3 regions of the Streptomyces sp. NPDC060028 genome follow, and region 1 is predicted to be linked to each of the others. Evidence: riboswitches for the same ligand, from Rfam matches in the RefSeq annotation. Region 1 holds a riboswitch; each other region holds the start of a gene.
The links. A riboswitch is a leader RNA that binds a small molecule or an ion and turns the genes downstream of it on or off. The one in region 1 is predicted to bind cyclic di-AMP.

Region 1 (4,118 bases):
TGCTGCCGTTACTGCCGTTACTGCTCGTACGGCGAAGCCGTGGCCACCGGAATACCGGCGGCCACGGCTTCACTGCTTTTCCCGGACCGCCGGACCCCCCGACCGGTCCGGGAATAGCAGAATTCCAGCCGCTCGCACCGGCCGAAAATAGCGCGGAACCGCGAATTGCCCGGCGCCGCGCGAATATCCGTCCTTTGTATACGGCATTTGTTAATGCGGGCCGCTCGCCATGTTTACGGCAGGTTGCGAAGTCCTCACCCGCATCCGGTGCGCCCCGGCCGCCCGGTCCGCGTGGATCGCGGTGAGCGCCCGGGCCCGCTCCGCGTCACCGCGCGCCACCGCGTCCACGATCGCCCCGTGCTCCGCCCAGGACTCCACCGGCCGCGCCGGGGCCTCCACCGCGTACATCCAGGCGACCTTGTGCCGCATCTGCGTGAGCAGCGCGATCAGCCCCGGACTGCCGGAGGCCTGCGCGAGGGTCTCGTGGAACCAGCCGCCCAGGGAGCGCAGATCCTCCCCCTGGCCCCGCTTCGCCCGCTCCTGCCCCAGCCGGACCAGCCCGCGGAGCACCTTGAGGTGGGCCTCCGTACGCCGCCGCGCGGCCCGGGCGGCGGCCAGCGGCTCCAGCAGCATCCGCAGCTCCAGGAGGTCCGCGGCCTCCTGCTCGGTCGGCTCCGCCACACAGGCGCCCGCGTGCCGACGGGTCGTCACGAAGCCCTCGGACTCCAGCGTGCGCAGCGCCTCGCGCACCGGGACGCGCGAGACTCCGTACCGGCGGGCCAGCACCTCTTCGGTGAGCCGGCTGCCCGGCCCGAACACCCCGGAGACGATGTCGTCGCGAATTGCTGTGCACACCGCGTGCGCGGGAATACGCAAGACCGGACCTCCGCCTATTTCCGACTGCCGACGTCATTGATGCGTGCAACTCTATGGCAACACACGATGATTTCCGAGGACGGCCGGAAATACGAAACATTCACACAACGCGAAGGCCCCGGCTCGGGGAGCCGGGGCCTTCGCGGATGTCGTGCGGGCGGGTCAGACGGTGACGCCGTGCTGGCGCAGGTACGCGACCGGGTCGATGTCCGAGCCGTAGTCGGCGCCGGTGCGGGCCTCGAAGTGCAGGTGCGGGCCGCTGGAGTTGCCGGTGGAGCCCGACAGGCCGATCTGCTGGCCCGCGGCGACCTGCTGGCCGACGGAGACGCTCAGCACGGACAGGTGGCCGTACTGGGTGTAGGTGCCGTCGGCGTGCTTGATGACGATGTTGTTGCCGTACGCGCCGCCCTGGCCCGACTCGACCACGGTGCCCGCGCCCACGGCGTGGACCGTGGTGCCGGTGGCCGCGTGGAAGTCGATGCCGGTGTGGCTGCCGGAGGACCACATGCCGCCGCCCGCGTGCCACTGGGTGCTGACGTAGGAGTCCTCGACGGGGGCGACGAAGGTGTTGAGGCGCTTGCGCTCCTCCTCGCGGGCCGCGCGCTCGGCGGCGTCACGCTCTTCCTGCGCCCGGGCCTCGGCCACGCGCTTGGCCTCGGCGGCCCGCTGCTTGGCGTCGGCCTCGGCCTGCGCCTTGGCGGCGGCGGCCTCGGCGGCGCGCTGCTGGGACTGGGCCTGGGCCTCGATCTCGCCCGCGAGGTCCTCGGCCACCACGATGGTGTTCAGGCCGGTGTCCTCGATGGAGGGGGCGGCCTGGTCCGCGGCGAACGCGGGACCGGCCAGGGAGCCGACGACACCAGTGGTGGCGAGGGCGGCTATGCCGGCGTAGCCGGCGGTCTTGCGGCTCAGACGACTGGAACCACGGTGCTTACCGGCGGCACGACTGCCAAACGCCATGAAGGGGCTGATCCTTTCCTTCCCTCTCGCCTACCGGGTTAGCTGACGGGTTCGGAGCAGGAAGGTCTCCTACGGGCCTCCTCTTGCGAGGCGGTCCGATTCACCCCAGGGACTGATGTGGGTCCCCGGCTCCCCAGGCTCGCGCCTGACGGGGACTCGGCGATCGCTGTCCGGTGCCGCGGGGCGCGGCGGGTACGACTGACGAACAGCACGGCCGACGCTAGGCGGATCATCAGTCAATCGCCAAACAGACGCGGCTTTTTGTTGCGTACGCCACAGAACATACAAGCAACCTCACCCCTAAACGGACAAAAGGGGCCCCGACGGACAAGCCGCCGAAGCCCCCTGCATGCCGCCCAGTTGGGCCGCCGTCCGTCGGTGGGCAGCACCCGCGCGGCGCCGCCGTGCCGATCAGTTGGTGACGACGCTCACGTCACCGATCCCGAGGGCGCGCACCGGCTCCTCGATCTGTGCGGCGTCGCCCACGAGCACCGTGACCAGCCGGTCCACCGGGAAGGCGCTGACGACCGCCGAAGTCGCCTCCACCGTGCCGGTTTCGGCGAGCCGCGCGTACAACTGAGCCTGGTAGTCGTCCGGCAGCTCCTGCTCGACCTGGTCGGCGAGGGTGCCGGCGACCGAGGCGGCCGTCTCGAACTTCAGGGGGGCCACGCCCACCAAGTTCTGTACCGCCACGTCCCGTTCGGCATCGGTCAGGCCGCCCTCCGCGAGGGTGCGGAGCACCTTCCAGAGGTCCTCCAGCGCCGGGCCGGTGTTCGGGGTGTCCACCGAGCCGCTGATGGCGAGCATCGAGGCGCCCTTGCCGTCGGCGGTGGAGCGCAGCACCTGGCCGAAGGCGCGCACGCCGTAGGTGTACCCCTTCTCCTCGCGCAGCACCTTGTCCAGGCGCGAGGTGAGGGTGCCGCCCAGGCAGTACGTGCCGAGCACCTGGGGCGCCCAGACCCGGTCGTGCCGGTCCGGGCCGATGCGGCCGATCAGCAACTGCGTCTGGACCGCGCCGGGCCGGTCGACGATGACCACACGGCCGGTGTCGTCGGCGGTCACCGGCGGCACCGGCAGCGGCTCCGCGAAGTCGCCGGTCCAGGAGCCCAGGGTGTCGGCCAGGACCGCGTCCAGGTCGACCCCGGTCAGGTCGCCGACGACCACCGCGGTGGCGGTGGCGGGGCGTACGTGGGCCTCGTAGAAGGCGCGTACGGCCGCCGAGTCGATACGGGCGACCGTGTCCTCGGTGCCCTGTCGCGGGCGGGACATCCGCAGCGAGGCCGGGAAGAGCTCCTTGGAGAGCTGCTTGGCGGCGCGGCGCTGGGGGTTGGCCAGCTCGTGCGGGATCTCGTCGAGCCGGTTGCGCACCAGCCGGTCCACCTCGGAGTCGGCGAAGGCGGGCGCGCGCAGGGCCTCGGCGAGCAGGCCGAGCGCCTTGGGCAGCCGGGAGACCGGCACTTCCAGGGAGACCCGGATGCCCGGGTGGTCGGCGTGCGCGTCGAGGGTGGCGCCGCAGCGCTCCAGCTCGGCCGCGAACTCCTCGGCGGAGTGCTTGTCGGTGCCCTCGGACAGCGCGCGGGCCATGATGGTGGCCACGCCGTCCAGGCCCTCGGGCTCGGCGTCCAGCGGGGCGGCGAGGTTGATCTCGACCGCCACCACCTGCTGGCCCGGGCGGTGGCAGCGCAGCACGGTCAGGCCGCCCGGCATCACCCCGCGGTCGGGGGCCGGGAAGGCCCACGGCTGCGGCTCGCCGGGCTGCGGCTGCGGGTGGAAGGTCATCGTGACGGCTGCGGTGTCGCTCACTGCTCCGCCCCCTCGTTCTCGTTGCTCTCGTCGGACTCGTCGGACTCGTCGGACTCGTCGGACTCGTCGGCGTCCGAACCGGCCAGCGGCTCGTAGACCAGCACCGCGCGGTTGTCCGGGCGCAGTCGGGCCGCGGCCACGGCCTGCACCTCCTCGGCGGTGATGTCGAGGACGCGCTGGACGGCGGTCAGCGCCAGCTGCGGGTCGCCGAACAGCACCGCGAAGCGGCACAGTTCGTCGGCGCGGCCGGCCACCGTGCTCAGCCGGTCCAGCCACTCGCGCTCCAGCTGTGCCTGGGCCCGCTCCATCTCCTCGGCCGTCGGGCCCTCGGCGGCGAACCGCGCGAGCTCCTCGTCGACGGCCGACTCGATGTCGGGCACCTCCACGCCGCCGGAGGTCTTGACGTCCAGCCAGCCGAGCGAGGGCGCACCGGCCAGCCGCAGCATGCCGAAACCGGCCGCGACGGCCGTCTGGTCGCGGCG
Region 2 (4,118 bases), on a different contig from region 1:
CGTCGTCCCAGGCCCGCCGGTCCTGTACGGACTTCAGGGACCAGAGGTCGAGCACCGGGCAGTCGTACCGGTCGGCGATCGCGCGCACGTGCGCGCTGTACGTCGCGACCTTGCCGCGCAGGTGCTTGAGGACCGGCACGCCCCGGGTGTCGAAGCCGGTGGTGATCATGACCTGGCCGACGGCCCCGGTGAGGTCGGCGACGGCCGCCTCGAACCGTTCGGCCACGTCGTCCGGGTCGCTGCCGGGACGGATGATGTCGTTGCCGCCCGCGCAGAAGGTCACCAGGTCGGGCGCGAGCTCCTTGGCCCGCGGGACCTGCTCCGCCACGATCTGGTCGAGGAGCCGCCCGCGGACGGCCAGGTTCGCGTACCGCAAATCGTGTTCTTCGCGTTGATCGGCCAGGAGTACGGCCAGCCGGTCCGCCCAGCCGAGAAACGTTTCCCCGGGTCCCGGGTCCCCCACGCCCTCGGTGAAGCTGTCCCCGATCGCCGCGTACGAGCCGATGGTCTTGAGTGTCGTCGTCGCTGCCACGGGACCACATCCTTCACCCCGTCACGTGACCTACGCCATCGTAGGCAGGGGTTGACGGACCGTGATTTATACCACCCGGCAGGTGAGGAATAACAGCGCGTGAGGCCGGGACCCTCCTCGGGCCCCGGCCTCACGCGGGTCTGGCATCCGTCTGGGGGACCGTCAGATGCCGACGCCCTTGGAGCGGAGGTAGGCCAGCGGGTCGATGTCGGAGCCGTAGGACGGGCCGGTGCGGATCTCGAAGTGGAGGTGCGGGCCGGTCACGTTGCCGGTGGCGCCGGAGAGGCCGATGCGCTGCCCCGCGGTGACGCTCTGGCCGACCGAGACCGACAGCTGGGAGAGGTGGCCGTACTGGGAGTACTTGCCGTCGGCGTGCCGGATGACGACCTCGTTGCCGTACGCGCCGCCCCAGCCCGCGGAGACGACGGTGCCCGCGCCGACCGCCTTGACGGTGGTGCCGCTGCTCGCGATGAAGTCGACACCGGTGTGGTAGCCGCTGGACCACATGGCGCCGGCGGTCTTGTACGCGGTGGAGACGCCGCCGCCGACGGGGGCGACGAAACCGGAGGAGGGCGCGGCCTGCTGCTGCTCGGCCGGGGCGGCGGGTGCGGCCGGGGCCTCGGCCTCGGGGGCGGCGCCCTCGTCCGAGGACCCTTCGCCGGCGGCGCTCTCGTCCGAGGCCGCCTCCGCGGAGTCGGCCGGGTCCTCGTCGGCGGAGGGATCGGCGGAGGAATCGGCAGAGGACTGCTCGGCGGGGGCCTGAGTCCGGGTCGGGGCGGACTCGGCGGTGTGCGCGGCGTCGCCCTCGGCGCCGAGCTTCAGCTTCAGCCCGGGGTGGATCAGCGAGGGGTCGGCTCCGACGGCCGCGCGGTTGGCGGCGTAGAGCTGCTGCCAGCCGCCGCCGAGGTGGCGCTGCTCGGCGATCTTGGAGAGGTAGTCACCCGGGACGACCGTGTACACGGCCGGCGCGGCCGTCCGCACCTGGGCGACGGGAGCGGCCCGCAGCGCCGCGGGGACCTGAGCGGCCCGGACGGGGGCCGTCGCCGGGGCGGCGGCGGGGGCCGCGTGGGCGCCGGCGGCTCCGAGCAGCGGGAGCGCGAGGGCCGCGCCGCCGGTACCGGCCATGGCGAAACCGCGGGATATCGAGGGGGACTTGGGACGGCGGTGCTTACCCTTTGCAGGCATGGCGAATTCCTCTCCGTCGCCTGCGAGGTGAGCTGTCGGGTTCGGACTGGAGATGTCCGGCCGTACATGAACAGCACATGTACGGCTTCACCCCGAGCCGTCCCGGTACAAAGATCCGGAACAGCGGCTTACCTGGTTCCCCCGCTCCTGCCGCGCGCGTGAATAGTCGGGTGCGGTTTCCGGACGGCGGCAGGATTCGGCGGTCCATCCGGATCGATCGCGAAGGTAATCGAGTTGTGCCACACCTAACAAGCCGTGAATTTCCTGACGGAATATCAAGGGTGTGGGACCGACGGAATTCCGGTCACCCTGTGTCCATTCAGCGGCGGCAAAAGCCGCCCCGGCAGGGAAATTCACCTTTGACGATCAGGCACTCACGGTCACCGTATGATCTGGCTCACGGGGACGTGCCCGATCTCGCTTCCACTCATGGCAAGTTGTCGCCAAGTAGTGTAATTCGGACATCCCCACGACCAGGCAGAGGAGCCGCCGTGACCCAGCAGATACCCCAGAGCCCGTCCACGGAGCCGAGGCTGGCCGGAGTACGCAACTTCCGTGACGTGGGCGGGCTGCCGACCGCCGACGGCCGAAGGGTCAAGACGGGACGACTGTTCCGTAGCGGACATCTCGCCCATGCCACCGAAACCGATGCAGAATTCCTCGCCGCTCTTGGACTGCACACCATCTTCGACTTCCGCAACGGCGCCGACCACGCGCTGGAGGGGCAGGACGTGGAACTGCCCGGCGTGCGCAATGTCAACATTCCGCTCTCGGACCCGGCGGACGGCACGGAATTCTGGAAGATGGTCCGCGAGGGCGGCCTCGAACAGCTCCGCACGGTCCTGGGCGACGGCAAGGGCGCCGCGCGGATGGCGAACTCGTACCGCGGGATGATCAAGAACCGCACCGCCGAGCACGGCCGGGTGGTCCACGCCCTCGCCGAGGACAGCGTCCCGGCCCTCATGCACTGCGCCGCCGGCAAGGACCGGGCCGGCCTGTCGATCGCCGTCACCCTGCTCGCGCTGGGCGTCGAGCGCGAGGCGGTCGTGGCGGACTACCTGGAGTCGAACGCCCCGCACAACCGCTACCGGGTCCGCCGCGGCAGTCGGTCCGCCGAGGCCCGCTCCCCCGAGGTGATGGAACTGCTCGCGCCGCTCTTCGACGCCCGCGCCGAGTACCTGACGGCGGCCTTCGAGACCATCGACGGCCACTGGGGCGGTCTGGACCGCTACCTCGCCGAGGGCCTCGGGCTCACGCCCGAGACCCTCGACCGGCTCCGGGACCGCCTGCTCGACTGAGGTCGACCCAGGTGGCCGGACGGACGGAGCGGGCGGTCAGCGGTTGCCGACCGCCTGCTTCACCAGCGTCTTGCCGAAGTCCCACATCAGCCCGCCACCGCCGTGCGCCTCGTCCATGACGTCCCGGAAGGCGCCCACGAACCGGTCGACGTCCGCCTCGTCCACGATCAGCGGCGGGATGAGCTTGATCACTTCCAGGTGGTCACCGGAGACCTGTGTGAGGATCCGGTGCTTCTGGAGCAGCGGTACGACGACCATCTGCGCGAACAGCCCCTTGCGGGCCGCCTGCAGCATCGTCCACCGGCTGCGCAGCCCCAGCGAGGACGGACGCCCGAACTCGATCCCGATCATCAGACCGCGTCCCCGCACCTCGTGCAGCAGCTCGTACTCGTCCACCAGTGCCGCGAGCCGCCCGCGCAGCAGGTCGCCCACGGCCCGGGCGTTCGCCACCACCGCCTCGTCCTCCATGACGCAGAGCACCGCCAGACCGGCCGCCATCGCCTGCGCGTTGGAGCCGAAGCTGGCGGAGTGCACGAGCACCCGGTCCATGGACGAGTAGACCTTCTTGAAGATCCAGTCCTTGCCCAGGGTCGCGCCGACCGGCACGTAGCCGCCCGACAGCGCCTTGGCCACGCACACCAGGTCCGGCTCCACACCCGGCTCGTGCTGGTACGCGTAGAAGTCGCCGGTACGTCCGAGGCCGGTCTGCACCTCGTCCGCGATCAGCAGCGCACCCCGCCGGTGCAGCAGTTCCTGCGCGGCGAGCAGGAAGTCGGGCGGGGCGGAGATCACGCCCTTGCCCTGGATCGGCTCGACGACGAAGGCGGCCACGTCACCGCGCTTCAGCTCCCGCTCCAGGGCGGCCAGATCGCCGAGCGCGATCTTCGTGTCGGGCAGCAGCGGCGCGAAGCCGTCCCGGAAGCCGCCCTCCCCGTTGACCGAGAGCGAGCCCGTGGTGAGCCCGTGGAAGGCGTGGTCGCAGTAGAGGATCCTGGGCCGCCCGGTGGCGTACCGGGCGAACTTCAGGGCCGTCTCCACCGCCTCGGTACCGCTGTTGCCGAAGAAGACCCGGTCCAGGTGCGGACTGTACGAGAGCAGCTTCT
Region 3 (4,118 bases), on a different contig from region 1:
GGAGAACCGATCCCGGTTCCCGGCCATGGTCCCGCCTCCCCTGTGTACGCACTACGCAATACGTCCCCGCACACGGTACGGGACCGAGTGCGGGGACGTACGGAAGCCGGGGCGCGATTAGCCCTTGAAGCGGGGGAACGCGGAGCGGCCCGCGTACACCGCGGCGTCGTCGAGGATCTCCTCGATGCGCAGCAGCTGGTTGTACTTGGCGACGCGGTCCGAGCGGGCCGGGGCGCCGGTCTTGATCTGACCACAGTTCACGGCGACGGCGAGGTCGGCGATGGTGACGTCCTCGGTCTCACCGGAGCGGTGCGACATCATGCACTTGAAGCCGTTGCGCTGGGCCATCTCGACGGCGTCGAGGGTCTCGGTCAGCGAACCGATCTGGTTCACCTTCACGAGCAGGGCGTTCGCGGAGCCCTCCTCGATGCCGCGGGCCAGGCGCTCCGGGTTGGTGACGAAGAGGTCGTCGCCGACGATCTGGACCTTGGAGCCCAGCTTGTCGGTGAGGGTCTTCCAGCCGGCCCAGTCGTCCTCGTACAGCGGGTCCTCGATGGAGACCATCGGGTACGCGGAGACGAGCTCCTCGTAGTACTCGGTCATCTCGGCGGCCGAGCGGGACTGGCCCTCGAACTCGTACTTGCCGTCCTTGTAGAACTCGGACGCGGCGACGTCGAGCGCGAGCGCGATGTCCTTGCCCGGGACGTAGCCGGCCTGCTTGATGGCCTCGACGATGAGGTCCAGCGCGGCGCGGTTGGACTCCAGGTTGGGGGCGAAGCCGCCCTCGTCGCCCAGACCGGTGGAGAGGCCCTTGGTGTGCAGGACCTTCTTCAGGGTGTGGTAGACCTCGGCACCCCAGCGCAGCGCTTCGGAGAAGGACTCCGCGCCGATCGGGGCGATCATGAACTCCTGGATGTCGACGTTGGAGTCGGCGTGCGACCCACCGTTGAGGATGTTCATCATCGGAACGGGCAGCAGGTGCGCGTTCGGGCCGCCGAGGTAGCGGAAGAGCGGGAGGTCCGAGGCCTCGGACGCGGCGTGCGCGACGGCGAGGGAGACGCCGAGGATGGCGTTGGCGCCGAGCGAGCCCTTGTTGTCGGTGGCGTCCAGGTCGAACATGGCCTGGTCGATCAGGCGCTGCTCGGTGGCGTCGTAGCCGACGAGCTCCGGGCCGATCTGCTCGATGACGGCCAGGACGGCCTTCTCGACGCCCTTGCCGAAGTAACGGTTGGGGTCACCGTCACGCAGCTCGATGGCCTCGAATGCACCGGTGGAGGCGCCGGACGGGACTGCAGCACGGCCGGTGCTGCCATCGTCGAGGCCCACCTCGACCTCGACCGTGGGGTTGCCTCGGGAGTCCAGGATTTCCCGGGCTACGACGACGTCGATGGACGGCACGAGCATCTCCTTCTGGGATGTGACGCTGGATGTGCGGTGGCGTCAGGCCGTGGGATGGCCTCGCCGCCTAGAGCCTAACCGGCTCCGGGCACTGGGCCGGCCGACCGCCCGGGTCCTGGGACGAAAAAGGGTCCGAATACCCCTCTTCCGGGACATAGGTCCCTTGAACATCGGGGTGCCCGCCTGCCGCAAGGCCCGGAGCACGCCACCGCCCGGCGCGTCGGGCGGACGCGCCGGGCGGTGGGTGTTACCGCAGGATTCAGCTGAGCTTCAGCTTCTGCCCCGGGAAGATCAGGTCGGCGTCGGACACGATGTCCTTGTTGAGCTCGAAGAGCTTCTCCCAGCCGCCCTTGAGGCCGTTGGCCTCGGCGATGGTGCCCAGCGTGTCGCCGGACTTGACCTCGTACGAGCCGTTGCCGGTCTTGGGCGCCTCGGACTTCGGCTGGGCCGTGGTCCCGGTCTTCGGCTTGGAGGGGGCCGCGGTCTCGGAGCGCTTGGTCTCCTTCTTCGGCGCGGCCTTCTGCTCCTTCTTGGGCTCGGCCTTCGGCTTGGCCGGGGTCTCGGCAGCGCCGCCGTTGTACGAGGCGCCGGACAGGCCCACGCCACAGGACGGCCAGGCGCCCTTGCCCTGACCCTTGAGGACCTTCTCGGCGATGGCTATCTGCTGGGCCTTCGAGGCCTGGTTGGCCTGCGCGGCGTACGCCTTGCCACCGTAGGCGGCCCAGGTGGAGGACGAGAACTGCAGGCCGCCGTAGTAGCCGTTGCCCGTGTTGATGGCCCAGTTGCCGCCGGCCTCGCAGGAGGCGACGCGGTCCCACTCGGAGGCGGTGGCGGCGGAAGCGGTGCCCGCGGCCATCAGGGGGGCCGCGACGGCCACACCGGCGACACCGGCGAGCGTGACGATACGGACGGCCTTGGAACCGCGACGGTGCTTGCCCTTGCCGGAAAGCAGCATGGATTTTCTCCTCACCGACGCCTACGAGGTGAGCTGTCGGGTTCGGGCGAGTGAGTTGCCCGGCGGTGCGACCTAGCGCACCGCTTAACCCCTAGCCGGTGGCGTGACCGTCTTTCAACGGCCGCTCCCGGCACCTACCTTGGTTCCCCCGCTCCTGCCTTCGGCGCTTGACGCGACGACTGTTCCCTCCGTCCGCCGGCAGGATTCGGCGATGCGGTCGAAGGAGCCCGCGGTGGCGAGCGATTCAGAAGGTAGACAGGTCTCTCCCCGATGTTCAACGAGCGCCATCGGGGAGAAACGGGGCCTACTTGCGTCCTTCGGACCAGTGTTTGCGCAGGTGAGGACGGGGTTTGCGGAAGCCTCGGGGCCGGACACGCCAGTTGACCGGAAGAGACACATGTCTCACTTAACTAAATCGGACAATCAGGTGTTTCCGGGTGCCCGAACTGCCCCTATTACCGGGTTAGATCCAGGTTCTGACCGGGCTTGATCAAGTTGGCGTCCTCGCCGATGACCTGCTGGTTGGCCGTATAGAGCGCGTTCCAGCCGCCCTTGAGGTCGTTGGCGTCCGCGATGGCGGCCAGGCTGTCGCCCGGCTGAACGGTGTACGTCGGGTCCGACGCGGCGTCAGATGTGACGGGTGCCTCGACCGCGGCCTCTCCGCGGTGCTTACCGCCGCCCACGCCCGCGGCCGGGTCCGCGGGGTCGGTGGAGGCTCCTGCCGCCGGGGCGCCCGGGCCTGCGGCGGGAGCGCCCGGGTCGCCCGGCGCCGTGGGAGCCGTCGGCCCCGTCGTGGGCGCGTTCGGGTCCGCGGGGCCCGTGGTGGGCGCCGTGGGGCCCGTGGCGGGCGCCGTCGGGTCGCCCGGGGTCGTCGGAGCGACCGGGGCGGTCGGGGTCGCCGGGTCGGTCGGGGCGGTCGGGGTCGTCGGCAGGTCCGGGTCCGGCATGACGGGCAGTCCGCTGGGCGGCCCGAGCGGGATGTCGGGCAGCACGAAGGAGGGCGAGCCGGACGGGCTCGGGGAACCCTGCGTCGGGGCCCCGAAGTCCGTGGCGCGGTCGTCCGAGCCGCCGACCGGTACGGAGTCGTCCGGGCGGGACGCCGACGGGGCGGCGGACCCGTGACTGCCGGGCGCGCCCGGGTCCACGTCCGCGGCCGGCGCCTGCCGGGTCAGGCCGGCCGGCTCCGCGCACATCGGCCACGCCTGGGGGCCCTGCGAGGCCAGCACCCGTTCGGCGACGGCGATCTGCTGCGAGCGGCTGGCCAGGTCGGCGCGGGTCGCGTAGTCGAGACCGCCGGCGCCCTTCCACTGCTCCTCGGTGAACTGCAGGCCGCCGTAGGCGCCGCTGCCGAAGTTCGCGCTCCAGGTCCCACCGCTCTCGCACTCGGCGACCTTGTCCCACGTGGAGGCGTCGGCCGCGCTCGCGCCCGTGGCCGCGAGCAGCGGCAGGGCCAGTGCGGAGCCGGTGACTCCGGCGGTGACGACAATCGCGGGGATCTGTCGGGGGCGTCTGTGGCGGCCGTTCCCGGAACGCATGAGGGTGCACCTTTCGCATAACGGCGGGGTAACGGCAGAACCTAGCGGCCTTCGAACGCTTGTCACAAGTTTCGACGGAAACTGACTTCGAGTCAGCCGGCCTTCACTCGTTGCGAGGTGTGAAGCGGACCGGAAGAGTGCGCAGGCCACGCATGATGAGTCCGCCGCGCCAGCGCAGGTCGCCCGGCGGAACAGCGAGTTCCAGATCCGGCAGACGCGTGAGCAAAGTC

Region 2: it holds a riboswitch for cyclic di-AMP, as region 1 does, so the genes downstream of both, ACFWBF_RS02180 (peptidoglycan DD-metalloendopeptidase family protein) here and ACFWBF_RS19665 (M23 family metallopeptidase) in region 1, are expected to answer to the same signal.
Region 3: it holds a riboswitch for cyclic di-AMP, as region 1 does, so the genes downstream of both, ACFWBF_RS03540 (transglycosylase family protein) here and ACFWBF_RS19665 (M23 family metallopeptidase) in region 1, are expected to answer to the same signal.

Annotation. Positions count from the first base shown of each region.
Region 1 covers NZ_JBHWVJ010000036.1:65,387-69,504, reverse strand. The annotation lists gene ACFWBF_RS19670 (GntR family transcriptional regulator) at 211-876, opposite strand; gene ACFWBF_RS19665 (M23 family metallopeptidase) at 1,039-1,833, opposite strand; cyclic di-AMP (ydaO/yuaA leader) riboswitch at 1,846-2,005, opposite strand; gene ACFWBF_RS19660 (M16 family metallopeptidase) at 2,245-3,612, opposite strand; gene ACFWBF_RS19655 (M16 family metallopeptidase) at 3,633-4,118, opposite strand, start outside.
Region 2 covers NZ_JBHWVJ010000002.1:231,441-235,558, forward strand. The annotation lists gene ACFWBF_RS02175 (SGNH/GDSL hydrolase family protein) at 1-532, opposite strand, end outside; gene ACFWBF_RS02180 (peptidoglycan DD-metalloendopeptidase family protein) at 695-1,717, opposite strand; cyclic di-AMP (ydaO/yuaA leader) riboswitch at 1,722-1,929, opposite strand; gene ACFWBF_RS02185 (tyrosine-protein phosphatase) at 2,209-3,015, shown strand; gene ACFWBF_RS02190 (aspartate aminotransferase family protein) at 3,052-4,118, opposite strand, start outside.
Region 3 covers NZ_JBHWVJ010000004.1:80,298-84,415, forward strand. The annotation lists gene ACFWBF_RS03530 (septum formation initiator family protein) at 1-27, opposite strand, end outside; gene eno (phosphopyruvate hydratase) at 118-1,404, opposite strand; gene ACFWBF_RS03540 (transglycosylase family protein) at 1,658-2,353, opposite strand; cyclic di-AMP (ydaO/yuaA leader) riboswitch at 2,357-2,529, opposite strand; gene ACFWBF_RS03545 (transglycosylase family protein) at 2,809-3,888, opposite strand; gene ACFWBF_RS03550 (cytochrome P450) at 3,992-4,118, opposite strand, start outside.